DNA from 2 places in the Macrococcus bovicus genome. Region 2 is predicted to be linked to the other one. Evidence: predicted binding sites of a transcription regulator. Region 2 holds the regulator's gene; the other holds the start of a gene.
What was found. Region 2 encodes CtsR, which represses protease genes until heat stress. Its sites were predicted from a motif close to ATGGTCAATAAAGGTCAAACA; they were not measured.
Positions count from the first base shown of each region.

Region 1: a site for CtsR is predicted at 12,634-12,654, ahead of clpB (ATP-dependent chaperone ClpB). Genes of this name have one in related genera too.

Region 1 covers NZ_CP128470.1:606,344-622,502, forward strand. The annotation lists gene addB (helicase-exonuclease AddAB subunit AddB) at 1-1,716, shown strand, start outside; gene addA (helicase-exonuclease AddAB subunit AddA) at 1,697-5,140, shown strand; gene QSV55_RS03620 (hypothetical protein) at 5,137-6,069, shown strand; gene QSV55_RS03625 (fumarylacetoacetate hydrolase family protein) at 6,084-6,983, shown strand; gene QSV55_RS03630 (YisL family protein) at 7,072-7,449, shown strand; gene QSV55_RS03635 (alpha-amylase family glycosyl hydrolase) at 7,556-8,935, shown strand; gene QSV55_RS03640 (CoA-disulfide reductase) at 9,228-10,544, opposite strand; gene QSV55_RS03645 (Cof-type HAD-IIB family hydrolase) at 10,547-11,368, opposite strand; gene QSV55_RS03650 (metal-sulfur cluster assembly factor) at 11,457-11,765, shown strand; gene QSV55_RS03655 (Crp/Fnr family transcriptional regulator) at 11,806-12,501, opposite strand; gene clpB (ATP-dependent chaperone ClpB) at 12,666-15,257, shown strand; gene QSV55_RS03665 (YjzD family protein) at 15,289-15,480, opposite strand; gene QSV55_RS03670 (BMP family ABC transporter substrate-binding protein) at 15,562-16,159, shown strand, end outside.
Region 2 covers NZ_CP128470.1:1,976,426-1,992,584, forward strand. The annotation lists gene QSV55_RS10780 (PIN/TRAM domain-containing protein) at 1-1,020, opposite strand, end outside; gene radA (DNA repair protein RadA) at 1,034-2,398, opposite strand; gene QSV55_RS10790 (ATP-dependent Clp protease ATP-binding subunit) at 2,493-4,928, opposite strand; gene QSV55_RS10795 (protein arginine kinase) at 4,942-5,946, opposite strand; gene QSV55_RS10800 (UvrB/UvrC motif-containing protein) at 5,936-6,316, opposite strand; gene QSV55_RS10805 (CtsR family transcriptional regulator) at 6,328-6,786, opposite strand; gene QSV55_RS10810 (NupC/NupG family nucleoside CNT transporter) at 6,946-8,166, shown strand; gene QSV55_RS10815 (LutC/YkgG family protein) at 8,205-8,894, opposite strand; gene QSV55_RS10820 (LutB/LldF family L-lactate oxidation iron-sulfur protein) at 8,894-10,327, opposite strand; gene QSV55_RS10825 ((Fe-S)-binding protein) at 10,324-11,058, opposite strand; gene QSV55_RS10830 (FadR/GntR family transcriptional regulator) at 11,165-11,866, opposite strand; gene QSV55_RS10835 (MFS transporter) at 12,054-13,319, shown strand; gene QSV55_RS10840 (nitroreductase family protein) at 13,353-14,006, opposite strand; gene pdxT (pyridoxal 5'-phosphate synthase glutaminase subunit PdxT) at 14,109-14,675, opposite strand; gene pdxS (pyridoxal 5'-phosphate synthase lyase subunit PdxS) at 14,677-15,564, opposite strand; gene pdxR (MocR-like pyridoxine biosynthesis transcription factor PdxR) at 15,666-16,159, shown strand, end outside.

The DNA of each region.
Region 1 (16,159 bases), 710 kb from region 2:
AGTATTCCTCAGGCACTGGACGAGGTGCAGCTTTTGAATATGGATCTCGCGCGTATAGAAAATACGCCATGCGTCTTCGCTGTCGGATTTAATGAGGATGTACTGCCGAGAGCATCTAAAGATAACGTGCTGATCACAGACCAGGATAAGGCAGTGGTCGAAGCAGCGGCCGATATCAGACTGGCACCCTCAAGTCTAGCCCTCACAATAGATGAAAGCTTTGTGGCCTATCAGGTGCTGACGAATGCGTCAGAGACACTGCATATCACCTACAGTCTGATGGATGAGAGCGGAAATGCGAGACAGCCCTCCAGCTATCTCAGCCAGCTGCAAGCTATTTTTCCGGCGCTTGAAGTCAACTATCTGAACGCACAGCATAAGCCCGAAGATTTAATCGAGACCATCGCTGCGGGCGTCAGCCACGTGATTGAGCAGCAGGACAATCCTGAATGGCACTACGTGAAGGAGTGGATGAATCAGTTCGCTGTCTTCCGGCGTATTATGCGCATCAGTGATTATCGTAATCAGACTGTTCAACTGGATGACTTACGGACGCGGAAAATATATGGCAATGAGATCAAGGCCAGTGTGTCCCGATTTGAGACGTATAATAACTGTCCGTTCCAGCATTTTGCAGCGCACGGCCTTGCTCTCAATATCAGACAGCCCTTTGAATTCCAGCACTTCGAACTCGGCAATATCTTCCATCATGCGCTCAAGATCATTTCCGAGGAAATTAAAGACCGGATTGTCATGATGGATAAGAAGGAATTGCAGCAGTATGTTGAAGTCACATTGCAGAGTTTAATTCCGGATGTTCAGTACCAAGTGCTCTATTCTAAAGCTTATTATCAGTATATGGTGCGTCAGATCACCAAGATTCTGACGGAAACTCTTTCTGTTATTCAGCTGCAGCAGTCCCGCTCGCATTTCCGGATGGCGCGGTTTGAGCAGAGTTTCTCCGGCGATCCGCAACGTAAAGGGCAGTTCCGCGCTGCAAAGATATATACAGAGCAGGGCGTACCGATCTCCATCAGAGGCCAGATAGACCGCATTGACCTTCTGCAGGGAACAGACCGCGACTATGTCAGTATCATCGATTATAAGTCATCTAGTCATGCACTGCATTTGAATGAAGTCTATTACGGCAAGCAGATGCAGATGCTGACTTATATGGACGTTGTCCTGCAGAATGCGGACCAGCTGACACAGCATGCGCTGGACCCGGCGGCTATGCTTTATTTCCATGTTCAGCAGCCTTATCTGAAGTACGGGCTGAAGAAGGAGACAGCTGAGCATGCCCGGCGTTATGTGGAAGCCTATAAACTGGAAGGTTTTGTCGTGGACGATCTGGATATAGCGACCAAGCTTGACACTGAACTGACAGCAGGTGTCAAGTCGAGTGTGATCCCGGTGACGATGACGAAAAAAGGCATGTTCGACAGCCGGTCAAAACGGCTGACGAAAGACGAAATACTGGCACTCATAGAGATCAACAGAAAGAATTACATCCAGACGGCGACAGCTATTATGGATGGTGAGACAAAGGTAGCACCGCTTGAATTCAACAAACAGCTGCCTTGTCAGTTCTGTAACTTCAAGTCAACGTGTCATATCGATCCGCTGATCAACGGCGATGATGTCAGACATGTCGATGAGAAGATAGATGTCAAAGCACTTCTGAAAGGAGAGACAGATGAGAACGAAACCGATTGATGCCCAGTGGACAGATGCGCAGTGGCAGGCTATCACAGCAAACGGTACAGACATCCTGGTTGCTGCAGCCGCAGGAAGCGGTAAAACGGCGGTCCTGGTTGAAAGGATCATCCACAAGATTATCTATGAAGAGATGAGTCTGGATGAGCTACTGATTGTGACCTTCACCAATGCCAGCGCCAAAGAAATGAAGGAGAGAATCCAGCAGGCGATCAAGCGGGAAGTCATCAATCAGCCGACTGATCATCTGAAGGAACAGCTGGTTAAAATTCATGCAGCTGAGATTTCAACCTTACACCGATTCTGCCTGAACCTTATTGAACAGTATTACTACACCATTGACTTAGATCCTGTATTCCGTACTGCGAGCGATGAGGAAGGCACGCTGCTTCTGATGCAGTCACTCGATGAAGTCATGGAGAAACACTACGAAAACCCGTCTGATGCTTTTCTGAAGACGAATCTCCATCTGTCGAGCGACAGAAGTGACCAGTCTCTCCGGGATGCAGTGCTGAAGCTCTATTATTTTGCCGTGGCAAATCCAGCACCGGAGGAATGGCTGACGGATCTTCCGGCACTCTACAGAGAAGTATCACTCCGTCACCCTGTTATTCAATCTATGGAGTCAGCCGTTATCAGTGAAGTTGAACGGGCACTCATGCTCTTCAGGGAGGCGGCAGCTGAACTGGATAGCCCGGTCTACGAAAAGCAATTTTTAAAAGCTGAAGCCTATATTGCCGAACTGGAGCAGGTCAGCGGTGACTATACAGCGCTTTATCACCGGCTGACCGCGCTCGATAACTGGTCAACGCCGCCTTTCAGATTCAAGAAAGAGCTCGAAGATATGCGTCTAGATACAGCTGAAGAAGAACGGATTAAAGCACAGTTCAACCAGGCGAAAGAGATCTTGAATGCAGTTAAGACCGATTATTTCTTCGCACCTCCTGAAGAGATGATAGATGACCTGCATGCTATGGCAGACGAGGTGGCATTACTCGCTCAGCTGACGATTGAACTGATTGAGGTGTTCAGCCGCAGCAAGCGTGAGCGTAAGATTCTGGATTTTACGGATTATGAACATCTGGCTCTCGACATCCTGCTGAAAGACGGACAGCCGACACCGATCGCGCTTAATCTACAGCAGAAGTATAAGGAGATTCTGGTCGATGAGTATCAGGATACCAACCGTGTGCAGGAGACGATCCTGCAGAGCATCAACCATGACCATCTTTTTATGGTGGGGGATGTCAAGCAGTCCATCTACAAATTCCGCCAGGCAGAACCGGGACTTTTTCTTGATAAATATAAACGTTTCGACGGCAAGAGCGGCCAGGTCATCGATCTATCACGCAACTTCCGTTCACGACGAGAAGTGATTGACGACACGAATGCGGTCTTCAGCAGAATAATGGACGAAGCTGTAGGCGAAGTCGATTATGATGAACGCCAGCAGCTGTACTTCGGAGCATCATTCGATGACACACCGCACCCGACAGAACTGAATGTCATCATCAAGAATGATGAACCGCTGGAAAGCGAATGGATAGCCCGCAAAATCATGGACATTGTGGCGCACGCTGAAATCTATGACAAAGGCGTCTACCGACCAGCCTCTTACCGCGATATCGTCATTCTGCAGCGCCAGATTTCAAATAGTGCAGAACTTCAGCAGATATTCAAGAAATACGGCATCCCGTTTCATGTCAACAGCCGCAGCGGCTATTTTGAAACAGATGAAATACGGACGATGATCAGTCTGCTTCGTATCATCGACAACCCGCTGCAGGATAACCATCTGGTGGGTGTCTTGCGTTCACTTCTCTATCAGTTCAATGAAGAAGAACTGGTGGATCTGAGACAATCCGGTCAGTATTTCTATCAGGATATGCTGGCATATGCGGAGACTTACCGCACACCACTTGCTGACAAAGTCAAGCACTTCATCACGACGCTGGATCATTACCGCAGCGCAGCCCGGACGATCGGGGTCAGACCACTGCTCGAAATGATTTATGAGGAGCAGTATGTCGTCGAGAAATTCTCAATGCTGGTAGGCGGTGAACAGAGACGGGCTAACCTATTAGGACTGCTCGCCAAGTCTGAAGATTTTGAACGCTCAAGCTACCGGGGTCTCTTCCAGTTCATCAGATATGTAGACAATATGATAGACAAGAATAAGGATTTCGGCGAAGTGAATATATTATCTGAGGAAGCTGATGTCGTCAGACTGATGACGATTCATTCGAGTAAAGGGCTTGAGTTCCCTTATGTCATCTATTCAGAGCTAGGTAAAAAGTTCAATATGCTGGACTTGTCCGGTGCAGTGATTCCTAATCAGAAGCTCGGGGTTGCCATGACTTATTATGATCAGCGAGAGCATTATAGTTATCCGACACTCTTCAGTCAGTACTTTAAGAAGGAAGGCAGGCGCGAAAGTATTTCTGAATCGATGCGACTCATGTATGTGGCGTTCACACGTGCAAAAGAACAGTTGATTCTAGTCGGTTCAGCGACAGAAAAAGAACTTGAAACCTGGCAGCAGCAGGATGCTGAAGATGAGTATGTCAGACTGAATGCGACGAAACCGCTTGAACTGATAGTGGCAGCGGATGCACTGGATATTCAGGTCATCCGGGAACTGGATGATATAGCCCATGAGGAAGCGGTGGTTGATACGGTCATCACGTCCCGTTCACCTGACTGGCTGGTTGAACGAGCGGACTATCAGTATCCTTATCTTGAACTCAATAAGCTGCCGACTAAAGAATCTGTATCGGATATTAAACGTCAGACTGAAGTCGATGATGATGCGACAACCTGGACGATTGTCAATCAGTATCAGCTGGAACGGGCGAGCTATGAGCGGCCGAAATTCATGTCTGAAGTGAAAAAGACAGCAGCGGAACGCGGTACTCTGATGCACACGGTCATGCAGCATTTCCCTTATGACGGCACGGTCAAAAGTCACGCAGATATTAAGAAGCTGCTGCTCACACTCGTGGACAAACGCATCATCTCAGAGGAGGACAGCAAACTGGTTGACCAGGAAGCGCTGATCCGTTTTTCATCTTCAGAACTTTATCAGCAGATGTCGGGAGGAGAACGCTATACTGAATTACCTTTTGTCATCGGCAAGTCTTATCTGACTGGACGAGTGATTGAAGACGCACCGGTCGAGCCCCTTGTCCAAGGGATGATTGACTGTGTCTACAGACTTGATGATCAGTATTATTTTGTGGACTTCAAGACAGACCGTCTGATTCCGAGACTGGGTGGGTCCGTGCATGATGCCGCACTGGCTGCGCGTCAACGTTATACCGTCCAGATGCACTACTATCAGAAAGCGCTGGAGGAAATGCTGAAACAGCCAGTCAAAGGCTATCTTTATTTCTTCGACTACAAAGAACTAGAGGTTGAATCATGAAACATATGCTAGTATTAATCGGTTTATTTGCTTTACTAATGGAGACGAGCCTGAAAATGGCTCATCCATTTATGATGACGGTGCCTGCTGAATATTTTGCCGAGCCTGAACGTTCGACATTCCTGCTCACTGTTATTCTGGCATTCGGCGTCGGACAGGCTGTGATCCCCCTCGCCCTGAGGGAGCTGTCACTGTCGCTGCGCGCCATTATGATCATAATCGGCTGCGGTCTGCTGGATAAGTGGCTGTTCAGTTCAACAGGCTACGTGCTGGCACTTGGCCTCGGCCTCTTCTGTGCAAAGTTTCTAAGAAAAAGCATGGGTTATGTACTTCTCGCACTCGGTTTATTTGCTGTGGCGATCCCTTTGCTGATTTTATATTTCTCAAGTGAGACATTTATGGATGCAGCAAACTTCCAGGAACTCGTCACACTCTACCGCTCTCATGATTATCTGGGTTACGTGACACATAGTTTACAGACGGATTATATATTCATCGTTGTCCTGGCTTTATTCGTCATCACCCCGTTACTCTTGATTGATTTCAGTGGCGTGAAGTATCGAGTCATGCCTGCAGTAATCTTGTTTTCTGCCGGCACCATGCTGAAGACCTTGATCATCAGTACAGAATCTGTGCTTGCCTTCACTATATTGACGCTGATAGGCGGCCTGCTGCAAGGGATTGCACTTTATCTGCTGCTGCGCGGAGCGGCTGGACTGGCACTGGTGCCCGCTCTTATCAGCAGCTCGCTTATTACGCTCTTCGTCTTTACAGCACTCGGCATCGGAGACTATAAAAATCTCGCTGTCGATATCGTGCTGATACGGGGAACTGTTATTTTTATCATCACTGCTGTCATCTATTTTGTATTGCAGCGGAAAATGCATGCTAATAATCCAAATATTCTGTATAATAAAGAACAAACATAGAAGGAGTGACCTTAATGAAATTTCTTTCATTTGAGTACCAAGGCAAAGAAACATATGGCGTTAAAGTAAAACGCGAGGAAGCAGCATGGATCTTACCTAAAGTCTTTGAAGCGTTCGGGAATGCTGACTATCCGAAAACATTACTTGAAGGGCTGCAGAAAAATGCAGAGATTGATTTTCAGGAGGCTGTACGCCAAGTAGTCTCTAAAGCAGAACAGCAAGGGGATAAAGAGAGTTATAAAGCGCCATTTGCTGACATCAAATTCCTGCCACCGGTGACACCGACGAACAATGTGATTGCGGTCGGTCGTAACTATAAAGAGCATGCAGAAGAACTGAACAATGCAGTCGATCGTCTCTACGTTTTCACTAAAGCACCATCAAGCTTAATAGGCGATGGCAACGCAATTCCGCTGCACTCAGATGTGACAAGCCAGCTGGACTATGAAGGAGAGCTCGGTATCGTCATCGGTAAATATGGTCACCAGATTCCAAAAGGTCTTGCGCTTGATTATGTCTATGGTTACACCATCATCAATGACATCACAGCACGTGACCTCCAGAAAGAGCATCTGCAGGCTTTCCTGAGTAAAAGCCTGATCGGCGGTTGTCCGATGGGCCCTTACATCGCGACGAAAGATGAGCTGCCGAATCCTGAGAATGTTAACATCGTGACGAAAGTCAACAACGAGATCCGTCAGGACGGCTCAACATCAGATATGATCCTGAAAATCGATGATCTGATTGCTGAAGTGTCCAAATATGTGGCACTCCATCCAGGTGATGTGATTGCGACAGGTACACCAGCTGGAGTGGGTGCTGGCATGAATCCACCGGTCTTCCTGAAGGCAGGGGATGAAGTCAAAGTCTCCATCGATGGCATCGGTACATTGGTCAATACGATTGCTGAATAAGGAAGAGAACAGAAAAGAGCGTCAGCTCTTTTCTTTTTTGCCATTAATTATGTTAAACTGATAACAAATACATGAAAGGAGGATACAGATGTTACACCTTCATATTTTAAGCTGGATTCTAGCTATCATTCTTTTCTTTGCTGCTTATCAGAATTTCTCTGATCGCCAAGGACCAAGTCAATACTTCAAACCGCTGCATATGGTACTGCGAGTCTTTTTATTGCTGACACTGATCAGTGGTGGTGTCGTGTTCTTCCAGACAATGGGCGGCGGTATGGCAGCTCAGTACGGTATTAAATTCCTGCTGGGTCTGATCACCATCGGCCTAATGGAAATGACACTCGCTAAAAAGAAAAAGAAGAAACCTTCTCGTACTTTCTTCTACTTAGTTGTCTTATTCGCGTTACTGACAATCGGCATGGGTATCTGGTTGCCAATGGGACCTATTACTGCCATGTTCCGCTAAGCTGATTCCTCGGAATCAGCTTTTTCTTATGAACTTTTTATGAATTAAGTCACAATTTCTGTCACTTCAAGTATAATTTAAGTATTAAGCGAATAGAGGGATAGAAATGAAGAAAATGATATTACTGCTGATGGCAGGCCTGCTGGTCACGCCGGTAGCACAAGCACAAGAGAAACAGCAGCCGAGGGTCTATAGTCTAGTCGTAGACCGTTTCTTGAACGGCACAGAAAAAAATAATGCGCATATCCATAATGACGATGACGATCATCTGCCTTACGGTGGAGATTTTCAGGGGATTGAAAGCAAGCTCGATTATATTAAGGATATGGGCTTCAACGTCATCCATATCTCGCCGATATTCAAGCATGAGCAGAATGACTATCTAGGCTATAAAGTCTCAAACTATGATACTATTGATGCTGTTTATGGTGGTGACAAGGATTTCAAGGAACTGGTCAAGAAGATTCACGATAACAAGATGAAGATTATCGTGGATATGCCGGTCGTCGCCACAAAGGAATTTACGCCTTTGAAGTCTCCTGCGATGAATGAGATCCAGAAAGCCTATTATGGCAATACCCAGATTATCGACCTGCAGAATGCGGCCAACCAAGAGAAGTACAAGAAAAAAATGGCTGCCTTCGTCAAGACTTATCAGGTAGATGGTCTTTCCATGTATACGCTGCAGGACGGAATTGATGCCCAGAAAATCATGCCTGACCTGCCGCTGAATATCGCTATTCTGAACAAAGGCATGGCCGCCAAGAATTTTGATTATATCCAAAAAGAGGAGTCAACCTTAAAGCTGGCGAACGGCTTTAAGACAACGGACCAGCCACTGCCAGATTCATTCGGTAAAAATGAATTACTCGCGGCAGATAATTTCTTTATGCCGCGTTTCACGAAATATGCTGCTGATGAAAATATGTTCCCGGGCACCCGTATTAAGTTACTGCTCAGCTATCTGCTCAGTCAGAATCAGCCGATGAGCATGACATACGGGACGGAGATTGCCATGAACGGCGGACAGATGCCTGATATGCATCAGCTGCTGGATTTCCGGACGGAAAAAGAAGTGACAGATTACCTGCAGGAGACCTCACGCGTCTTCGATAAATATCGTGAAATGTTTGATGGCAAGATGCAGGTGCTGATGAATAAAAACGGCAATCAGGTCATTCATTATGATACTGATAAGGTGGATTTTATTTATAATCTCAACAATACAGATAAAGCCACGAAAGTTGAGCTGGGTACTGACGTCGTCCCTGAAGGAAAAATGTTAAGTGGACTGCTGATCGGCGATGCTATTCATGAAAAAGATGGTCAGTTTGATTTAATCACCAATCGTGAAGAAGCAGAGCTCTATGCCATCATCAAGGATAGAGGACTTAATATCGGCTATATTATCGCATCAGTCGGGGTGATTATCGCATTTACCCTGTTCATTATACTCGCCGCCAGAAAATCAAAGCGCAATAAATAGCTGGGAAATGTGAGTTATGAGCGATAAACAGCAAATATCGCTCATAATGAGACTGAAGCCTTGAGTTCCTGTGAGTTATGAGCGATAAACGATAAATATCGCTCATAATGAGGCTGAAGCCTTGAGTTTATGTGAGTTATGAGTGATAAACAGCAAATATCGCTCATAATGAGGCTGAAGCCTTGAGTTTATGTGAGTTATGAGCGATAAACGACAAATATCGCTCATAACTCGCAGCACAACTCGCAGCAAATAGAAGACCGCATGCCCCCCCGGCATGCGGTCTTTCCTATTATTTCGCACGATAGCCTATCATATTGATGATGTCCTTCGGGGATGAGAAAGGAGGCGCATAGGCAATCTCAATATCTTTTAAGTCATCAATCGTCATCTTAGCGATTATAGCAGTCGCTATGACATCCACGCGTTTATCTACTCCCATCTTACCGAAGAAGCAGGCACGTAGGATCTGACGGGTATCTGGGTCATAATAGACTGAGATATGCATCGGATGAGAACGAGGCATATATCTTGCCTGCGGATACTGATCGAACGAGAGATGTGCTGCCCCGCATTCTTGTGCTTCTTTTTCGCTGATACCGACGCTTGCAATGGCATGGTCAAAGAAGCGGATGATATTAGTCCCGAGCAGGCCGTTGAACGCTTGTTTATGACCAGCAAGATTGCCGGCGATCAGATTTGCGGCACGGTGCGCACCCCATGCAAGGGCGACGGTTGTCTTCTGACCGGTGTGCATATAGAATGTTTCAATGGCATCGCCGAGTGCATAGACATCCTGGACGGAGGTCTGGAAATATTGATCGGTCACGATATACCCTTTGTCGTTCAATTCAATGCCGCTCTTGGCCAAGAATTCCGTGTTCGGCGTGATTCCGACTGCCTCAATAATGAGATCATAGTCAGCTGATAGCCCGGATTTAAACGTGACAGTTTTACCCTTTATACGGTCTACTTCATCATTCAGCTGGATATTGACGGCTGCTTCCTTGAGGCAGTTCATCAGATGCGGCAAGAACTGTCCATCCATGGTCTTCAGCAGACGTTCATTGCGATGGAGAAGTGTCACGTCAAGTCCACGGTGCTTCAGGTTTTCAACCATTTCAAGGCTGATATAGCCGGCCCCGATAATCAACGCCTTCTTCACATCATACTGTTCTATATGCTGTTCGATGATATCCGTATCTTCGAGTGTTCTGACAGGAAAGGCGATGTCTGAATCTGCCAGCTGCGGCAAACGAACGGCCTGACAGCCCGGGCTTAAGATCAATTGATCATATGTATCTTCTGTTGTCTCCTGGGTCAGGTGATTAAGAATCGTCACGGTTTTATGCGCTGGCTCAACTGCTGTGACTTCGTGATACAGCTTGACCGTGATTTCTTTTTGTTCCTTGAATGTCGCAGCTGATGCCTGAGTTAGTTCAGAACGGTCTGTTATCTCAGCGCCGAGATAATAGGGCAGTCCGCAGTTGGCAAAACTCATATCGCGGCCTTTCTCGTAGATGACAATCTCTGCATCAGGCAGTTCACGTCTGATTTGTGAGGCGACAGTTGCACCGCCAGCCACACCGCCTACAACAATAATCTTCATAATTAAGCTCTCCCTTCAAGATTGAAATAATCAGCCAGAAATACGCCGATGCCATCTTCATTGTTAGAGAGCGTCACCTTATCAGCGCGCATCTTCAGTTCCTGAATGGCATTAGCCATGGCAACACCTGTGCCGGCATACTCAATCATCTCAAAATCATTGTCCTCATCACCGAATGCAATGATATTCTTCTGATTGATGCCTAATTTTTCAGAGACATACTGGATGCCGACTGCTTTATTGATTCCTTTTTTGACGATCTCAATGACAGGATAAGGGGCACCCCAGCGTCGATGTTCGACCTGTTCGGCATAGACGTGACTTAAGTGTTCGCGGATAGCCGGCACATGCTCATCCTCGGCCTGTATCAGAATACTGGTCGGCCCTTCCTGCAGTATGAGATTCAGATTACCATTCTTGACGACAGGGTTACCCATCGTGAAGCCCTGGAACAGATACTCATCATGATAGTGAAAATAAACATGGTCCTTCACTTCAGCGATGATATTCTGGATGTTCAAGTCTTCCAGCTGCTCAAAAATAGCTCTTGCGATAGATAGATCGAGCGGCGTATGGACCCCTTTAAAATCGTCGTCCTTAGGGTGATGGATAAAAGCGCCGTTAAAGTTGACGATAGGGGAATCGAGAGCGAGCTCATTGTAATAGATTTCGCTTGCACGGTAGGGACGGCCGGTTGAAATCATGACTTCGTGGCCTTCTTCTCTCAAGCGTTCAAGTACATGTTTAGTGTAAGGTGAAATGGTTTTTTCATCAGTCAGTAAAGTGCCGTCGAGATCGAGGCAGATTAAGTGTTTATCGTTCATCAGGTCAATCCTTTCTGCCTTCTATCATATCATTTAATTGGCGATAGGTAAGGAATTTGATATAGTTAGAGAAAAAGGAGTGAACAGCATGGAAGAAGCAATGAAAGACAGTATTCTCGGTGCACTTGAAAATGTCATCGATCCAGAGCTTGGTATTGATGTCATCAATTTAGGGCTCGTCTATCACGTCGATATGGATGATGACGGCATTGTGACCGTTGATATGACTTTAACATCTATGGGCTGTCCGATGGGACCCCAGATTATTGATCAGGTGAAGACAGCACTCGGTGAATTACCGGAAATTAAAGGTGTAGAAGTGAATATCGTCTGGAATCCACCTTGGAACAAAGAAATGATGAGCCGTTACGCTAAGATTGCACTCGGCGTCAGCTAATCAGAAAGCCCGCAGCTTCGTGCTGCGGGCTTTTTTTGTCTTATTCAATTCTGCAGATATTGACCGGGCAGCTTTCACAGCTGATCTCATCTTTCAGATACTGGATGTTGTTAAGCACGATATATTTACCTTTCACACTGATGATATCATCAGCCCTGAGCTGACTGATGATCCGGTTGACACCTTCCCGGGTCGTTCCGCAGAGATTGGCCAGGTCGTTATTGGTCAATTCTACGTTCAGCAGAATACCTTCCTCCTGCTTGACGCCGTAGGTATTGCTGAGTCTGATTAACGTCGAATAGAGCGCCCCTTTTTTGCCGAGAGTAAATAAATCGCGCATCTTGTATTCATTTTTGCTGTTTTCATTCTGCTGCCACAGCATCCATTCGTATTTCATGACTTCATCAGCCAGCAATGCAGTCTCAAAGGTCTTCAGCTCTATTTTGCGGACGACAGCGGCTGATTTCACCTTCGCGAACAGTGAATGCTTCTTTGGACCACAGAACAGGGTCACAGCACCAAAAATAGAACGGCTTGAGAGCATCTTCATCGATAACTCCTTACCATCCTCCACCATGCGGTTGATGAGCACAACCCCGCTTTTAATGACGTAGATATAATCAGCGGGATCCTCTGCCTGATAAATATATTGTCCTGCCTTATAAGACTCTTCTTTACCATTATCCATGATATAGTTGACGACGTTCGTGGCTTCATGAAAATTAATCTGTACCATCCTGTTCATCCTTGTCCACTTTTTTTCTATTATAGCATAGACATTTTTCATAATATGGCACGATTTAAATTTTTCTGAGCAGATGGAGCATGATGTTTGGCTGAGACGGAAAATGGCTATATAATAGGGGTAAAGGTCAAACATAGTCAAATGAGGTGACAGGGATGAATGCAGAAAAAATGACATACAATGTACAGACTGCTATTGAAGCAGCACAAAGTGACGCGGTTGAACGGCACATGCAGACGATTGAACCGGAAAGCGTGCTGCTGCATTTTGCCCAGGACAGCGACAGTATGCTGTCGACTGTTTTCGAAAGAGCGAACCTTGATATTAAAGCCTATACTGCCCGGTTAGAAGAAAGATTGAACAGTCTGCCGGCTGTCAGTGGCGACAATATGCAGTACGGGCAGTATTTAAGCAATGATCTGAATCAACTTATGCAAAAGGCAGAACAGCTGCAGCAAGAGATGGAAGATGACTACTTATCAGTGGAGCATCTCATTTTAGCTGCTGTTCAGTCACATGCACTGACGCGCGATTTTGTCGGCAGCAAATCAGCCGTCATCACAGAAATCATCAAGCAGATTAGAGGGGGTCATCACGTGACATCACAAAATCCGGAAGTTCAATATGAGGTGCTGAAGAAATACGGCAGAGATTTAGTGGAGGAAGTCCGCAACGGCAAAATGGATCCTGTTATCGGCCGGGACGAAGAAGTCCGTAATGCTATCCGTATTTTAAGCCGCAAGACAAAGAATAATCCTATCTTGATCGGGGAACCGGGTGTCGGTAAAACAGCTATCGTCGAAGGCCTGGCACAGCGTATCGTCCGCAAAGATGTGCCGGAATCACTCCTGAACAAGACGATATTTGAACTGGATCTCAGTGCGCTTGTCGCAGGTGCTAAATTCCGCGGCGAATTCGAGGAGCGGTTGAAGGCTGTGCTGAAGGAAGTGAAAGACAGCGACGGCCAGATCATTCTCTTTATTGATGAGATTCATATGATGGTAGGCGCCGGTAAAACGGAAGGTGCGATGGATGCCGGCAATATGCTGAAACCGATGCTTGCCCGCGGAGAACTTCACTGCATCGGCGCGACGACGTTGAACGAGTATCGTCAGTATATTGAGAAAGATTCGGCGTTAGAACGTCGCTTCCAGAAAGTAATGGTCGCAGAACCCGATGTTGAAGATACAGTATCTATTCTCCGCGGCCTGAAAGAACGTTACGAAGTGTATCACGGTGTACGGATTCAGGATAGAGCGCTCGTCGCAGCAGCTGAGCTGTCAGACCGTTATATCACCGACCGCTTTCTGCCGGATAAAGCGATTGATCTGGTCGACCAGGCCTGTGCGACCATCCGGACGGAGATGGGCTCAAACCCAACTGAACTGGATGCAGTCAACCGCCGTGTGCTCCAGCTGGAGATTGAAGAAAAGGCGTTGAAAAATGAGGAAGACAGTGCCAGTCGTCTGCGGTTAGAAGAGCTGCAGAAAGAACTGGCTGATGAAAAAGAAAGACAGCAGATTCTGGCTGCCAAAGTTGAAAAAGAGAAATCTCAGATCCAGGTCGTCCAGGAGAAACGCTCCGAACTGGATCAATACCGCACGCAGCTGGAAGAGGCGCAGAATAATTATGATTTGGCAAAAGCTTCTGAGCTCCAGTACGGTAAGATTCCGGAGATCGAAAAAGAGCTGGCCCAGCTGGAGGAAGATTTTCAGGAAGAGACAAAGGGTAAGGACCGTCTCATCCGCGAAGTCGTAACAGATGAGGAAATCGGCTATATTGTGTCTCAATGGACGGGCATCCCTGTCTCTAAACTAGTGGAAACAGAGAAAGAAAAACTGCTGAAATTATCAGACATCCTCCACGAGCGTGTGGTCGGTCAGGACGAAGCAGTAGATTTAGTAGCAGATGCTGTCGTGCGTGCGCGTGCCGGCATCAAGGATCCGAACCGGCCGATCGGCAGCTTCCTCTTCCTTGGACCGACCGGTGTCGGTAAGACAGAGCTTGCAAAAGCACTGGCAAGTACGATGTTTGATTCAGAGAAGCATATGGTCCGCATAGATATGAGTGAATATATGGAGAAACATGCTGTTGCTCGGTTAATCGGAGCGCCTCCTGGATATGTCGGCTATGAGGAAGGCGGCCAGCTGACCGAAGCGGTTCGACGTCAGCCTTACTCAGTCATCCTGCTGGATGAAGTCGAAAAAGCACATAGTGATGTCTTCAATGTCCTGCTGCAGCTCCTGGATGAAGGACGCCTGACTGATTCTAAAGGCCGCGTCGTTGACTTTAAAAATACCATTATTATTATGACAAGTAATATCGGCTCTCAATATCTACTGAATGGCATTGAGGAAGGTGAGATCACGGCTGAAGCCCGCAGTCAGGTGGATGAAGCACTGCATCAGTACTTCAAGCCGGAGATACTTAACCGGATGGATGATATCGTGCTCTTCAAACCACTCAGCGCGAATGATATGACATTTATCGTCGACAAACTGGTTGACCAGTTGAACCGTCGACTGCTGGAGCAGCATATGTCCGTCACAGTCGCTCAGCCGGTTAAAGAATGGATCGCTGAAGAAGCATATGCACCGGAATTCGGTGCTCGGCCGCTTAAACGGTTTGTTCAGCGGCATATCGAGACACCTGTCGCACGACTTCTGCTGCAGAATAATCTTGCAGAAGGGGCACATATCGATATCACGATGAAGGATGGCCAGCTTGACCTAGAGATTAAAAAATAAAAGCACGGTAGCTTAAAGCTACTGTGCTTTTTTAGTGATGGTCTGTCGGAACGGGTTCATCCGGAATCAAGGCTGCAACAATCAGTGCCAGGACAGCGAAGACAACAGCCATGACATTGGCAGTCATCAGATGAAGTTCATGGCCACCGCCTAAGCTCATCAGTACGAAATTGATCATATGGACGAGGATGAAAGCCCATACAAACGTCATAATATAATGCATGTTAAATCCCCCAATAATTGATATACTATTGATTATAGAAGAGTTGATGGAAAAAGTATACCCTTACATGAGAGGCGAAATATGAAAAAAATCAGTCTGTTGGTCACCCTTGTTGCTGTACTTTTAGTTGCCATTTTCATGTTCAGCCGTCCTCAGCACCGGCTGACAACAATCGGCTTTCTTTTCCCGGACTCCATGTACGACCAGACATGGGGGACTGAAGGCTATAAAGGCATGCTGGAGATCGCCCAGTCTTATGATACCGCATTCTTTTATGAGCAGAATATCAATACAAGTGAGGAAATCAAGACTGCTGTCAAGCGCATGGCAGACCGGAACGTGCAGGTGCTGTACGGCCAAGGCATGGAGTTTTCCGATGCCTTCAATGAGGTGGCAGCAAAATATCCTCATATTCATTTTGTGGTGTTTAACGGCGAATCTAAAGCGGACAATGTGACCATTGTTAATTTAGATGCCTATGCCATGGGATATCTGGGCGGTATGGCGGCTGCGCATCAGTCTAAGACGGGTCATATAGGCGTCATCGGTTCCTTCAAGACACAGCCTGAGATAGAAGGTTTCAAGGACGGCGCAAGATATGAAAATAAAGCGATCAAACTGCACGAATACTATGTCAAAACCTTCAGTTATGACAGCCGCGGCACTGATATCGCGGAGG
Region 2 (16,159 bases):
TCGGCCTGAAGCGGTCTGAAGGACAGACTGGACTTCTACCTGATGTTCTTCGCCGATATTCTGTTTCGCATGGTCGACGACTACCATCGTACCGTCTTCAAGATAACCGACACCTTGATTCTCTTCTTTACCTGACTTAGTAATCAGCAACTTGAATTGATCGCCTTGCTGCACAACCGGCTTGATCGCTTCTGAAAGGTCGTTGACGTTCAAAACTTTAATCCCTTGCACACGACAGACTTTATTTAAATTATAGTCCGTCGTGATAACGCTCGCCTTGGTCTCTGCTGCCATCCTCACGAGCAACTGATCGACTTCACGGATTTCCTTATGGCCCGGCACAATTTTAACCGGATGACCGGATTGACGCAGCGCCTCAAGAATATCCAATCCTCTCTGTCCTTTATCACGCTTAAGTCCATCAGTAGAGTCCGCGATAAGCTGCAGTTCATCAAGCACCCCTTGCGGCACAATAATAGTTCCATCCAGGAAACCACATTTGGCAATCTCTAAAATGCGCCCGTCAATAATAGCTGACGTATCAAGAAGTTTAGCACTGTCGTTCACTTTTCTCTTCTGTCCCTGTAAGCGCTCGGGCAGTACATTCTGAATCTCCTCACGCTTTTTGAGACCCACCTGGAAGCCCAGATAACCTAAAATAACGGCCAAGATGACCGGGATGGTATTGCGCAGCAGGGAAAACCCGATGGAGACAAGAATAAGACTGATCATCGAAGCGATAGCAAGACCCATCATCATGCCGAGTGTCGCAAAGACGATTTCCATTAAATTTCTTTTGAGGAGCAGGCCCTCACCTTTTACGATCAGTGCCACCACTTTATCAATAAGCCAGTAAAACAATAACATGAAGACAATGATTCCGAGCAGGCCATCGACATAAGTGTTCATCAGTAGAGGGTGCAGCTTCAGATTAAAGATACGCATGATTTCCGGTACCATAAAAATACCGAGTGAAGCGCCGATAATAATAAAAACAAGTGTCATTAATCGTTTTAACATATATTCACCTCCTTTAATTAAAAGCAATTCTAATTGCTTCCGCAATATTAGTAATACCCAGAATTTCGATGTTCGGCGGAAAATCCCAGCCGCCGATATTATTTTTCGGAATAATGACACGTTTGAACCCGAGCTTTGCCGCTTCCTGTACGCGCTGCTCTATACGTGCAACCCGTCTGACTTCCCCTGTCAGCCCTACTTCCCCGATATAACAATCATCTCCGCGTGTTGCTTTGTCGCTGAAACTTGAAGCAATACTGATGACGACGCTCAGATCCACAGCCGGCTCATCCAGTTTGACCCCGCCTGCTACTTTGATATAAGCATCCTGTTGCTGCAGGAGGAGACCCTGCTTCTTCTCGAGAACAGCCATCAGCAGACTCAGACGGTTCTGATCAATACCTGTTGAAGTACGGCGCGGATTATGGAATGAAGTCGGTGTAACAAGTGCCTGCACTTCTACAAGCAACGGTCTTGTTCCTTCCATCGTTGCGACAATAGTAGAACCAGCGACATTTTTCGTCCGTTCCTCCAGAAACATTTCAGAAGGATTGAGCACTTCTTTCAGACCGGATTGACGCATCTCAAATATACCCATTTCATTCGTTGAACCGAATCTGTTCTTGACAGCACGCAGTATCCGGTAGCTATGGTGTGTATCGCCCTCGAAGTAGAGAACAGTATCGACCATATGTTCGAGTAGCCGTGGGCCCGCAATCTGGCCTTCTTTCGTCACGTGCCCGACAATAAAGGTGGCAATATTCATGGATTTCGCCATGCGCAGCAACTCCTGCGTACATTCACGGACTTGTGAGACAGAACCCGGAGCTGAAGTGACTTCCGGATGGAATATCGTCTGGATGGAATCAATCACCAGGAATTTAGGCTCTATTTTCTTCACCGTCTCATGGATGATCTGCAGATTGGTCTCTGCATAGACACTGAGTTCTCCCGCGTCTTCACTAAGGCGGTCGGCACGAAGTTTTGTCTGACGGACAGATTCCTCCCCTGAAATATAAAGCACATTGTCATGCTGCGATAAAAGTGCACAGACCTGCAGCAGAAGTGTCGATTTACCGATACCCGGGTCCCCGCCGATTAAAATCAATGAACCGGGCACGATGCCTCCCCCGAGCACACGGTCAAATTCTTTGATATAAGTTGTCGATCTCGGAGTGGTCTCTTTTGTGACATCCTTCAGTTTCTCTACCTTCTGACTGGAAGATGTGTCGGTAATAGTCGTCTTCGGTCCTTTGGCCTTATGTTCAATGACTTCTTCCATCTGATTCCAGGCCCCGCAGTTCGGACATTTACCCATCCATTTAGGCGACTGGTAACCACAAGCCATACATTCAAATGTTACTTTCGTTTTTGCCAATGCAGTTCCTCCTGTATCTTTATCTTTCCATTTTAAACTCTTTTTATGCTTAATACAATTAAACCCCTGAAGCATATACTTCAGGGGTTTAATCTTATTCTGCAGCCGTTCTTGCGACTGTCTGAATATCGAACTGACCATCTACATAATCAATTCTGACATCCTGTCCTGCTAATGTATGACCTTTCAGCAGTTCTTCTGATAACTGGTCTTCAATATTCTTCTGGATGGCACGTGCGAGCGGACGCGCACCATATTCAGGATCATAGCCTTCATCTGCAATTTTTTCTTTCGCAGCATCTGTTAAAGTGATATGAATATCCTGTTCTTCCAGACGTTTCGCCAGACTGCCGACCATCAATGTGACGATTTCTTTTAAGTGGTCTTTTTCAAGCTTGTGGAAGACAATGATATCGTCTACACGGTTTAAGAATTCTGGACGGAACTGGTTTTTCAGTTCATTCATCATCGTCTTACGGATTGTCTCATAGTCAGGACCTGTTGCACTTGCACCGAAGCCGACAAATTTATTGTCTTTCAGTTCCTGAGCACCGACGTTAGACGTCATAATGATGACTGTATTGCGGAAGTCAACTGTACGCCCTTGCGCATCTGTCAGACGACCGTCATCCAGTACTTGTAGCAGCATGTTGAAGACATCCGGATGCGCTTTTTCGATTTCATCGAATAGAATCACTGAATAAGGCTTACGGCGAACTTTCTCCGTCAACTGACCGCCTTCTTCGTGACCGACGTATCCCGGAGGAGAACCGACCAATCTAGAGACACTGTGTTTCTCCATAAACTCACTCATATCGACCCGGATCATCGCATCTTCTTCACCGAACATCGCTTCAGCAAGTGCTTTAGCCAGTTCAGTCTTACCGACACCTGTTGGTCCGAGGAAGATAAAGCTGCCGATCGGACGTTTAGGATCTTTCAGGCCGGCTCTAGCACGGCGTACAGCTTTAGAAATAGATTGCACAGCATCCTGCTGACCGATGACACGGTTATGCAGAATCTCTTCTAAATTGAGCAGCTTTTTAGATTCTGTCTCAGCAATCTTGTTGATCGGAATACCTGTCCACTGTGCGACGACTTGCGCGATATCATCTTCAGTGACAGCTGATTCTGATTGACCCTGACTTTTCTTCCATTCTTTTTTCGTTTCGTCGAGCTGTTTCTCCAGTTTTGTCTGTTTGTCGCGGAGTGCTGCAGCTTCCTCAAATTCCTGGGAATGAACAGCGGCATCTTTTTCTTTTTTAATCTGTTCCAGTTCTGATTCCAGTTCTTTCAGGCTTGGCGGTGTGGTATGGTTACGCAGACGTACCTTCGAACCCGCTTCATCTATTAAATCGATCGCTTTATCCGGCAGGAAACGGTCAGAGATATAGCGGTCGCTCATCTTAACTGCCGCCACTAAAGCATCGTCCGTAATTTTAATGCGGTGATGGGCTTCGTAACGGTCGCGCAGACCTTTCAGAATTTCAATCGCATCTTCAACACTCGGTTCATTGACGGTCACCGGCTGGAAGCGACGTTCCAGTGCGGCATCTTTCTCGATGTACTTACGGTACTCTTCAAGCGTCGTCGCACCGATACATTGCAGTTCCCCGCGCGCCAGCGCTGGTTTCAGAATGTTTGAGGCATCAATTGCACCCTCAGCACCACCTGCACCGATCAAGGTATGCAATTCATCGATGAAGAGAATGATATTGCCTGCCTGATGGATTTCATCCATTACCTTCTTCAGACGTTCTTCGAATTCCCCGCGGTATTTCGTACCTGCGACCACCGTACCCATATCCAGGCTCATCACCCGTTTGTCTTTCAACGTTTCAGGTACTTCATTATTGACGATGGCCTGTGCTAATCCTTCAACAATCGCTGTTTTACCGACACCAGGCTCACCGATTAAAACAGGATTGTTCTTCGTCCGTCTGCTCAATACTTCAATCACACGAATGATTTCCTGGCTACGACCGATGACCGGGTCAAGCGTGCCTTCTTTCGCGATGACCGTTAAGTCACGTGCCAGTCCATCAAGTGTCGGCGTACCCTGTGATTTTGAGCCTTGAGCATTTTTAGCGCTCATTTCCGGGCTGCCGAGTAACTTCACGACTTGCGCCCGTGCTTTCGTGATATTTAAGTCCAGATTAGCAAGAACACGTGCCGCGACACCTTCATTTTCACGGATCAGACCCAGCAGGATATGCTCCGTGCCGACGAATGAATGATTCAGGCGACGTGCTTCATCAAGAGATAATTCAATCACTTTTTTCGCTCTTGGTGTGTACTGGATGGTGCCACCGAGACCTGTCCCGTGACCGATCAGCTGCTCGACCTCATTGATGATTTTTTCTTCCGTAATATCAAACTCTGCCAGTACTTTTGCTGCAATCCCGTCAGGCTCTTTGACAAGACCAAGCAGCAGATGCTCAGTACCGATATTATTATGCTGCAGGCGAATTGCTTCTTCCTGTGCATGTGCAAGGACACGCTGAGCGCGTTCTGTTAATTTACCAAACATGGTTTTTCCTCCTTTAAAGATGCTCTCTAAGCATCTTGGCTCTTTTTTCATCTATTTCAAGTGCTTCATTGATCGTATTGAGAAATGGGGGCTGAATCGCCACCATCAACTCATTAAATCGAAATGGCTGGGCGGGAATGATTCCCATATCAATACCCATTTTAACTTCACTTAGTCTGAGACTTGCTTCTTCTGCACTGATCAATCGTGCATATTTCAAAATACCGAGACTGCGGTTGATGCGGTCAGATGTCTGGATATAGTCATAGTCAAACAATCGTTGACGCATCGCTTCTTCTTCACCGATAATCTGCTCAACAATCTGCTTCAGGTCGCCTATAATGGCTTCCTCGCTCTTACCGAGTGTCAGCTGATTGGATACCTGATAGACATGGCCGAGTCCCTGACTTCCTTCACCATATATACCGCGAATCGTATAACCGAAGCGGTTGATTGCCTGGGCAATACGCGTCATACGTTTCATGATGGAAAGCCCCGGCAGATGGAGCATGACACTCGCTCTCAGCCCTGTGCCGATATTCGTCGGACAGGTCGTTAAATAACCGAGCGTCTCATCAAATGATATCGTCATCTTCTCATCTATCTGCTGATCGATCTCTTTGGCTTTCAAATAGAGCTGATCAAGAGATAAGTCACGCCCTAATACTTGAATACGAATATGGTCCTCTTCATTGATCATAATGCTCACCGATTCATCTTCACTGAGGAAGACGGCGCCATGGGGCTGGCTTAGAAGTTCCTTACTTACGAGATGTTTGATCACCAGCATCTGCCTCGCATTGACGTCAAGATCCGCAAGTCTCACTTCATCGAACTGTGAGCCCAGGACAGCGGATGCCGCGTTCAGTACTTGTTCTCCTGTCTGATCATCATACATAAGCGGATGCACAAAATCCTCAAGATTGCGAGCGAGCCTGATTCTGGAGCTCAGAATAATGGGCTGATCGGCTTGCTGCATCCAGTCCCCCAGCTGCACATTCAAATGTTTATCCAGCATCGGAATCCCCCCTCTGTCTCAGCGCTTTTATTTCATCACGTACTAGCACCGCTTCTTCAAAAGCCTGTTCAGCGACTAACCCTTCCAGTTTAGCCTCAAGCGCTTCTATCTGCTTCTTCAGCTTGATTTTTTGTGCTGACTTGAGAGGTGCCTGACCTGTATGCTTCTGGTTGCCTGCCTGCACGCGTTCAACAATCTGCGGGACATAATCACTGAAAGTGGCATAGCAAGTGTGACAACCGAATTTACCGATATGCAGGGCTTCACTCAGCGCAAGACCACAGTTCGGACAGACAGGTTCTGCCTGCTCCTCTCTGAACAGATGTTTCAGCAGCTGATTCATTGTAAATTCTTCATCATTATAATTCATGTTGCACCTCGCTAATGATAACGAATAACTGTCAGGATATTCTGCAGAATATTCGCTCTGATATAATCTCTATATGGTACATCTACGTATAAGGTATCACGGTGAATCGTCGCGAGTAACAGACGTTTCTCACGGTCTGAAATCAAGTCATTCTGTGATAAAGCATCAATAATATGCTCTGCCTTCTGCTGACTGACATGCTGGCCGGTCATAGCACTCAAGTGGTCGATAAACGCCCCTTGATCATTGGACTCAATCTTCGTAATACGAATATAGCCGCCACCACCACGCTTACTCTCTATCTCATAGCCATGTTCACTTGTGAAACGGGTCTTGATAACATAATTGAGCTGCGACGGTACACAGTCAAATTTCTCGGCGATCTTTGAACGCTTTATTTCCACTGCATCCCCGCTTTGTTCAAGTAGCTGCTTTAAATACTGTTCGATAATGTCAGACATATTTTTCATGATTTCACCTCTTTTTGACCATCTTTGACTTTATTATAGGGACAATGCAGAATGAGTGCAAACAATTTGTCTCTCCTTTCTAAAAGAGGTACCGCTTTCATAATAAATGTAGTATGATATTTAATGATGTTTAGTTTATATATGAAAGAGAGGAATAACATGAATTATATTATCGGGGCGATAGGTATCGTCATCTTCCTGTTACTCGCATGGGCAATCAGTTCAGATAAGAAAAATGTCAGATGGCAATATATCGGTATTATGCTCGTCATCCAGTTTCTCCTGGCATTCTTACTGCTGAAGACACCAGGCGGAGTATGGCTGGTCAATAATCTTGCAACAGGCTTCGGATACTTATTAGGATATGCTGCTGAAGGGGTTAACTTTGTATTCCCTAACATGGTCAACCTGAACGACAAAGGTGAGGCTATGAATAACTTCTTTACTCAAGTCTTACTGCCTATCACTTTTATCTCTGCTTTAATCGGTATTTTACAGTATTTAAGAATTTTACCTTTTATCATTAAATATTTAGGGCTTGCGATCTCTAAAATCAACGGCATGGGGAAACTGGAGTCTTATAATGCGGTTGCGTCAGCCATCTTAGGGCAATCTGAGGTCTTCATCTCACTGAAGAAACAACTTCCTTATATCCCTAAACACCGTTTATATACATTAACGGCTTCAGCCATGTCGACTGTGTCACTTTCTATCGTCGGCGCTTATTTCACGATGATTAAACCAGAATACGTCGTAACAGCAATCGTCTTAAATTTATTCGGTGGTTTTATCGTCGCTTCTATCATCAATCCATACCGTGTATCAGATGAGGAAGAAAACAATGTCATCATGACTGAAAATGAACATAAACAGTCATTCTTCGAGATGTTGGGTGAATACATCTTGGATGGCTTCAAAGTTGCAGTGATAGTAGGTGCCATGCTGATCGGTTATATCGCTTTGATTGCCATGTTAAACGGTATTGTCGATGCATTTACACCAGGGAAAGTCAACTTCCAGACTTTACTCGGGTATGTCTTTGCACCTCTTGCATTCTTAACAGGTATCTCCTGGGATGATGCGGTACGTGCAGGCTCAATTATGGCCACTAAACTCGTATCTAACGAGTTTGTCGCGATGCTGGATGTTCAAAATATCGTCAATAATAAAACAGGTGAGTTATCTGAACGTGCCATTGGTATCGTTTCAGTCTTCTTAGTCTCATTTGCCAACTTCTCATCTATCGGGATTATCGCGGGTGCGATTAAATCACTGAATGATAAGCAAGGTGACGTTGTCGCTCGTTTCGGTCTTAAGTTACTCTACGGTGCGACGCTTGTCTCATTCATCTCTGCGACTATCGCAGGCTTCTTCCTGTAATAAAAAAGCTTCGAAATCAATTGATTTCGAAGCTTTTTTTAGTAGTCTTCTACGATGATATAAGTCGCTTTGATCGGCCCGTGGACACCGACCACCAGCTTCATTTCAATATCTGCAGAATTGGACGGACCCGTGATCAAGTTGATGCATGTCGGAAAATCTGCATCGTTGTTTCTCTGGTCAATCTGCTCTGCTGCCTGTGTAAACCGTGGGACTATTGTCGACTTCGGAATAATCGCTATATATGTAGCCGGCAGCAGGCTGACACTGCGCCCCTTCCCTTTATCTGCGTACAGCACTACTGTCGCACTTTCAGCAAGTGTCACATCACTGAAGGTGATACCGATATTGGCGCGTTCTGCAACTTCGATATTCTCCGCACCTTTTGTCTCATCCCAGATGAAAGTATCATACTTTTTTAAATCAATATTTAGTTCATCAAAACGAGGATCGTTCCAGGCGATGACTTCTCCACCGCCATATGTGGCAATCACACGTGCGAGCACCTCATTCACTTCAATTGAACGGGTCTCGATGATATCTGTATGGATGGCAATGCTGTGCTGTTTCATCACCTCTACCAGCTCATCCTGTGATAAGTCCGCTAATGTCTTATCCTGCGGTCTGAACTGCCAGGCCGGCTTGGTCACCTGTGCGGGCATAGGTCTTGATAAGTTCTGGCTGATATTCTTAAGAAATCGCTCTTTATTGTAAATAGTTCCTGTCATTAATCCTTACCTCTTTTCAACCGGTTTTTCATCCAGTCTCTGAAGTTCTCATCATCAGGCATCGGGAAATCTCTCGTATCCGTCCAGGCATGGAGCGGTCTCGGCCCTTTTGTAATCATATGCACTTCCTTATTCTCAAATGGAGACATCAAGGATGGCGCCATCTTTGTACCGTACTTGAAAAGTGTCGCCTGCGACGCCCCTACTCCGAATCCTTTCATGACAAGACGTTCAGCCATTGGCGTCATCTTCTTTTCCTCGGCGATCACCTGGCGATGCTTCAGCAGTAAATCATGGAGCGGAATCTTCACGGGACAGGCTTCTGTACAGGCGCCGCATAACGTTGAAGCGTACGGCAGCTCACTGTATTCCTCGTATCCGCCGAGTAGCGGAGACAAGACAGCGCCTACCGGTCCCGGATAGATGGAACCGTACGAATGACCGCCGACCTGACGGTACACCGGACAGACATTGACGCAGGCCGCACAGCGGATGCACTGCAGAATAGACTGAAACTGTGTCCCCAGTATTTTGGAGCGACCGTTATCTACGATGACCAGATGAAACTCCTCCGGCCCGTCAATCTCATCTTCAGCACGCGGGCCCGTAAGCGTCGTCACGTAGCTCGTCAGCCTCTGCCCGACGGCACTTCTTGTCAGCATAGAGACCAGCACCTCCATCTCACTATGGCTCGGCACGATGCGTTCCATCCCCATGACTGTAATCTGCGTCTTCGGTAATGTCGTCACCAGGCGCGCATTTCCTTCGTTTGTCACAAGTGTAAATGAACCGCTCTCAGCGACCGCGAAGTTACAGCCTGTGATGCCGACATCTGCACTTAAGAACTCCTCACGCAGCTTCTGGCGTGCAAAGAGCGCTAAATCTTCCGGCTGGGAGGTGCGGTCATAGCCTAGCTTGTCATGGAAGACAGCCTGAATCTGTTCCTTATTTTTATGAAGTGCAGGCGCCACAATATGAGAAGGCGGATCGTGATCATCAACCTGCAGAATATACTCCCCAAGGTCAGTCTCAACGACTGAACAGCCGACTGCTTCCATCGCCTGGTTCAGTCCGATCTCTTCAGTGACCATTGATTTTGACTTAGCGACCTTCTTGGCATTTTTGTCTTTCAGCACTTGCTGGACATATTCATTTGCTTCTTCAGCCGTTTCTGCAAAAAAGACATGTCCCCCACGCTTACTGACGTTCTCTGCCAGCATATTAAGATAATAGTCCAGATTTGCGAGGGTGTGCTGACGAATCTCCTCGGAGTGGCTGCGCCATTCCTCCCAGTTCCCGAGCTCTTCCTGTGCCTTCAGCTTACGCTCACGCAGACGGTCCTGTGCACTCGATACTGCACCACGCATAAACGTATCTTTAAGTTCTGTCTTGACCGCTTTTTTGAATGTCTCCTCACCAATTTTCATGCTCATAATGTGACCGCCTCCACTTGATTATTGAGAATCTCAACAATGTGGACCACCTTAACATCTGCGCCGCGTCGTTTCAGCCTGCCAGAGATGTTCATCAGACAGCTGGCGTCACCGCCGACCAAATAATCTGCGCCACTCTCTAGGATACAGTCCACTTTCTCATCAACCATCTCGCCGGATACGTCGTGCATCTTAACTGCAAACGTGCCGCCGAAACCACAGCAGTTATAGTATTGGGGCAGCTCAACCACTTCCAGTCCTTCTACTTCAGCAAGTAATTTCTTCGGTGCTGTCACATTACCGAGCAGCCTCGTCATATGACATGATGGATGCATCGTAGCCTTACCCGTCAACTTCGCCCCGACATTTGTGATCCCCAGGACCTCAACAATAAACTGTGTGATTTCATAGGATTTATCTGCTAGACGCTGTGCCCGCAGCTGCCATGCCGCATCGTCTTCAAATAAGTGCGGATAATGTTTGAACATTGTAATACAAGAACCTGACGGACTCACGACAACTTCCGAGTTCTCAAATGCCTTGATCATATTTTTAGCTGCCTTTTTGGCATCCTGAACGTAGCCGGAGTTATAGGCAGGTTGCCCGCAGCAGACCTGGGAACCAGGAAAATCGACTTCACAGCCCAGTTTTTCAAGCAATTCTACCGTCGCAATTCCTACTTTTTTCTCAAACACATCTACAAGACATGTACTAAACAAACTCACTTTCATCATAACCACCCTTTCTCCTCTCTGTGCCCAACAGAGTTTATAGTCATCAGATGACCATATGATTATGAATACAAGTTTATGTCACCTAACGTTTTTTTGCAACCGCTTAATCGATATTTAAATGAGCGATCAATACCTGCTCGACTTCTTCAAGGTGCGCAATCATATACTTCGCCGCTTTGTCACTATCTCTTTCAGCAATCGCTTCGTAGATTTCACGATGCTCGTGATATAAGCGTTCAATCGTTTTTGCCTGGGTATAAAGCCAGATTTTCCGTGTTTCCTTCATCGTGGTTTTCATGACATCTGACACGTCAGATAGAAGCTTTTTCAGTAAACTGTTATTGGTGGCTTCAGCAATCGCCATATGAAATTCGAGATCACTCATTTCACCGAGTTCATTCTCTGAAATGGCCTGCTTCATTTTAAGCAGTGCTGCCTGAATATTCTTCAGCTGCTCATCCGTATGCTGAATAGCTGCTATTTTGACGGCACCGACTTCAATCATCTTTCTGACTTCTAACAGTTCCTCAATATCTTTCTTCTTAAAGATCGCCATCTCCACTGTAAATGCTTTAGGGCTGCTGGCCTTTACAAATGTCCCTTCACCATGTCTGATATCCACCAGTCCCATGACTCTTAAAGCATTTAATGCCTCTCTGATAGATGCCGGCCCTACGCCATACTCACTGGCAAGACTCTGAATAGAAGGCAGTTTCTCTCCCTCTACAAGTTGCCCCGATCTAATATTGTCACTGATAATATCGGCAATTTCTTCATACAACTTCTTCTTCTCGATACGTCCCAAGTCATCTTCCTCCATAATAGTTATAGTTGTATTATAGCAAATGCAGCCCTCTGGCTATGAAATGAGAGAACGAAATCTGAAGTATAGAATATTCAGAAAATAAATTGTTGAAAGCGTTTTTTTGATATGATAATATAGAGAAGCAACTCAACCGGTCATCTGATGACTATATGTTCAAGGGGGATATATGAAAACAAAACCAACTAAAATTCGCTGGTATTTTATGTTTGCGTTCTTTATCATCGGCGTTATCGCCTATATGGATCGCTCTAACATCTCAATTATTGCCGGCCCTATGATGGAAGACTTAAACATGAATAAAACCCAGTTCGGGTTACTCGCATCATTCTTTTCTTTAGGTTACGCCTTGATGCAGGTACCTGCAGGTATCATGGCTGAAAAATTCGGTCCTAAGAAAATGTTGACCATCGCTCTCGTCTGGTGGAGCGCCTTTACCATTCTGACGGGGCTTGTCAAGCACCATGGACTTCTGTATGCGATTCGTTTCTTATTCGGTGTAGGTGAAGGGCCTATGTATCCTTCTAATGCAGTATTCAATACATACTGGTTCCGCAAGACAGAAAAAGGCCGTGCTTCAAGTGCGCTCCTCGCCGGCAGTTATTTCGGTCCTGTCTTAGCACCTTTTGTCACGATTGCCATTACACAGGCGTTCGGGTGGCAGGCTGTCTTTGTTATTTTCGGACTCATCGGTATATTAATCGCTCTGCTCTGGGCAGTGATTGCCAAAGATCTGCCTGAACACCATAAATGGGTCAACGAGGCTGAAAGAGAACTCATTATGGCAGAACGTGATACAGTTGACACTAACAAAACAAGTGCACCTTGGCGGAAGTTTTTCGGGCGTTTCAGTTTTTACGCTATTGCCGCGCAGTATTTTGTTGTACAGTTTGTTATTGCGCTGTTCTTGATATGGCTGCCGACTTACCTGGCAGAAGAGTATCATGTTCAACTGAAAGATATGGGTACATTTGCCGCTGTTCCTTGGCTTGCAATGTTCATTCTGATTCTATCGGGTGGCACCATTTCAGATAAGATTATTTCCAGCGGCTATTCTAAGTTTGCCGGGCGTGGCATCATCGCGATCATAGGCTTTGCTGTCTTCTGCGGCGCACTTTACTTCTCGTTAATGGCTAAAGATGTCCATATCGCTATCATCTGGTTCTCACTTTCTTTAGGTGGAATCGGTTTATCAATGGGGATGAGCTGGGCAGCAGCCACTGACCTTGGAAGAAACTTCTCAGGCACTGTGTCAGGCTGGATGAATTTATGGGGTAATATCGGCGCACTCATCAGTCCGATTCTGTGTGGATTTCTGGCTGATCAGATTGGCTGGACCAATACGCTCATGCTGACGATTATCCCGGTGATCTTCGCCATCATCATGTGGTTTTTTGTCAAACCGGATCAGCCTCTTCTTACAGAGGAAAAATAAAAGCTCAAAGAGGGCCAGTCCCTCTTTGAGCTTTTATTGTCCAATTATACCTTCAGCGTTTCCTCCGTTAAAGGCAACAATCTCCTCTATTTCATGACGGCTGCTATCATGCGGCGCTTTCACACCTTTACCAATCGCAATGAACATGACCGGTACATACCGTTCTTTATTGATACTTAAAGCATCCAGCACTTCATCACGTTCAAAACCACCGATTGGATTCGTATCATAGCCATGATCCTTGGCGATCAGCATCAGCTGCATAGCGGCTAGGTTGGCATCCATCATCCCTTGTATCTGAAGTGCTTCAGCAGGTGCCTGTGAGAATAATTCTTTCATATAAGCCACATTGGTTTTCATGACATCCTCAGGCATATAGCCCAGTTCAACATTTTTGCCATAAATCTTTTCGAGATCTTCTGCATGTCTATTATCTGATAATACGAGAATAAATGCAGCACTTGTCTCTAGCTGACGAGTATTGAAACGCACTAAATCTTTGATGCTGGCTTTCGCTTCATCAGATTCAACAACAACGAAGCGCCATGGCTGTAGATTAACGGATGATGGTGCTTCTGCGGCAAGTTTAATCATTTCGAGCATTTCTTCGTGCGGAATTTTGACGTTCGGATCGAATTCCTTGACTGATTTTCTCGCTTTGATTGCTTCTGTAAGTGTCAGATTCATTATATAAAACTCCTTTAAATATAATGTCACATTATATCACCATTCAGACTAAAAATCCTGCTAGCTGTTTGCAAAAAAGCCACCGGCCTATGCCGGTGACTTCTATTTGTTTTGAGCAGCCATCTCTTCGATGAAATATTTCATAATCTTGATGTCATCTGTCAGCTCTGGATGAAATGAAATACCTAAATATTTACCCTGTCTCACCGCTACCATCTTATCTTCTACTTCACTTAAGATTTCTACCCCATCACCTACTGAGACGATGTGCGGTGCACGGATGAAGACCGCGTTGACCTGCTCTTCTATGCCCTTTACATCAAGCTCTGCTTCAAAGCTGTCCACTTGTCTGCCGAAAGAATTACGGCGGACTTTGATATCCATTTTCTTTAGATGCCCTTCTTCATAGCCTTCTATTTCATCAGCGAGAAGAATTAGACCGGCACAAGTGCCATACATCGGCAGTTCACTTTCCCGTAAGGCTGACGTAAAACCATAGAGGTCCATCAGACGGCGCATCGTTGTTGATTCCCCGCCTGGCAGCACAAGGCCATCAAGCTCTTTCAGCTGTTCGACGTGCTTAACCGGAATCCCTTCATGCCCATTCAGTTCGATATGCTTCAGGTGCTCACGAACAGCACCCTGCAGCGCGAGTACACCGATTTTCATCTTACCAGCCACGTTCCTGCATTCTTTCTTCAAGTGAAAGAGAATTGATATCTAAGCCTTTCATCGCTGCGCCTAATTCCTTAGACAGCTTACCGATCAGTTCATAGTCCTGATAGTGTGTAGTGGCTTGGACGATTGCTTTAGCATATTTCTCCGGAGATTCTGATTTGAAGATACCAGAACCAACGAAGACGCCGTCCGCGCCCAGCTCCATCATCAGCGCAGCATCAGCTGGTGTGGCAACGCCGCCTGCAGCGAAATTCACAACCGGTAACTTGCCGAGTGTCTTAATTTCTTTTAAGACTTCATAAGGGGCACCCAGTAATTTTGCTTCTGTCATAATCTCATCATCATTCATCACTGATAATTTACGAACTTGTGCATTCACTTTACGTAAGTGACGCACAGCTTCTACGATATTACCTGTCCCCGGTTCACCTTTAGTACGGAGCATTGCTGCGCCTTCACCTATACGACGAGCTGCTTCACCTAGATCACGGCAGCCACAGACGAATGGCACTGTGAATTCATCTTTCTTTAAATGGAACTCTTCATCAGCAGGTGTTAATACTTCAGATTCATCGATATAATCCACACCCATCGCTTCTAGTACACGTGCTTCAGTGATATGACCGATACGACCTTTAGCCATAACCGGTATAGAAACAGCATTCATCACTTCTTCAACGATACGTGGATCTGCCATACGGGCAACGCCACCCGCTTTACGGATATCGCTTGGCACACGTTCTAAAGCCATAACCGCCACAGCACCCGCTGCTTCAGCCAGTTTAGCCTGTTCCGCGTTGACAACGTCCATGATGACGCCACCTTTTTGCATTTCTGCCATGCCACGTTTTACTTTATCTGAACCTAAGATCTTAGACATTTGCTACACTCCTTCAAATTCATTTCACCTATTAATGTAGCGAATAAACTGATATTATAAAAGTATCAGTTTTAATAAAAATTAAGGGGTCAGTTTATCATATGGAAATGCTTACCTATAAATTTACAGAAGATACTTTTCTTTATCAGCAGCTCTATCAGTTTATTAAACAGGATATTCTCTCAGGCAAACTGATACAGAATGATAAGCTGCCATCGAAGCGTAAGTTAAGTCAGCATCTCAACTTAAGCGGGACAACCATAGAAATCGCCTATCAGCAGCTGCTCGATGAAGGATTTATTTATTCGAAGCCAAAAGTAGGTTATTTTGTGGAGATGATCGAAACCCTGAATAGTGCACCAGAGAATAAAATAGCAGAGCAGCCACCTGAAAAGAAGATGGCGCGACCTTCATTTAAAATAGAAGACAGTCATCACTCTGATTTCCCTCATCATCTTTTCAGAAAATACGCTAAAGAAGCCTTTGAAGTCGAGATGAATGAACTGCTGGACCGGGGACATCCTCAAGGTGAATATGCATTAAGAGAGCAAATACGACGTTATCTTTACCACTCGCGAGGCGTCAACTGCCAGAA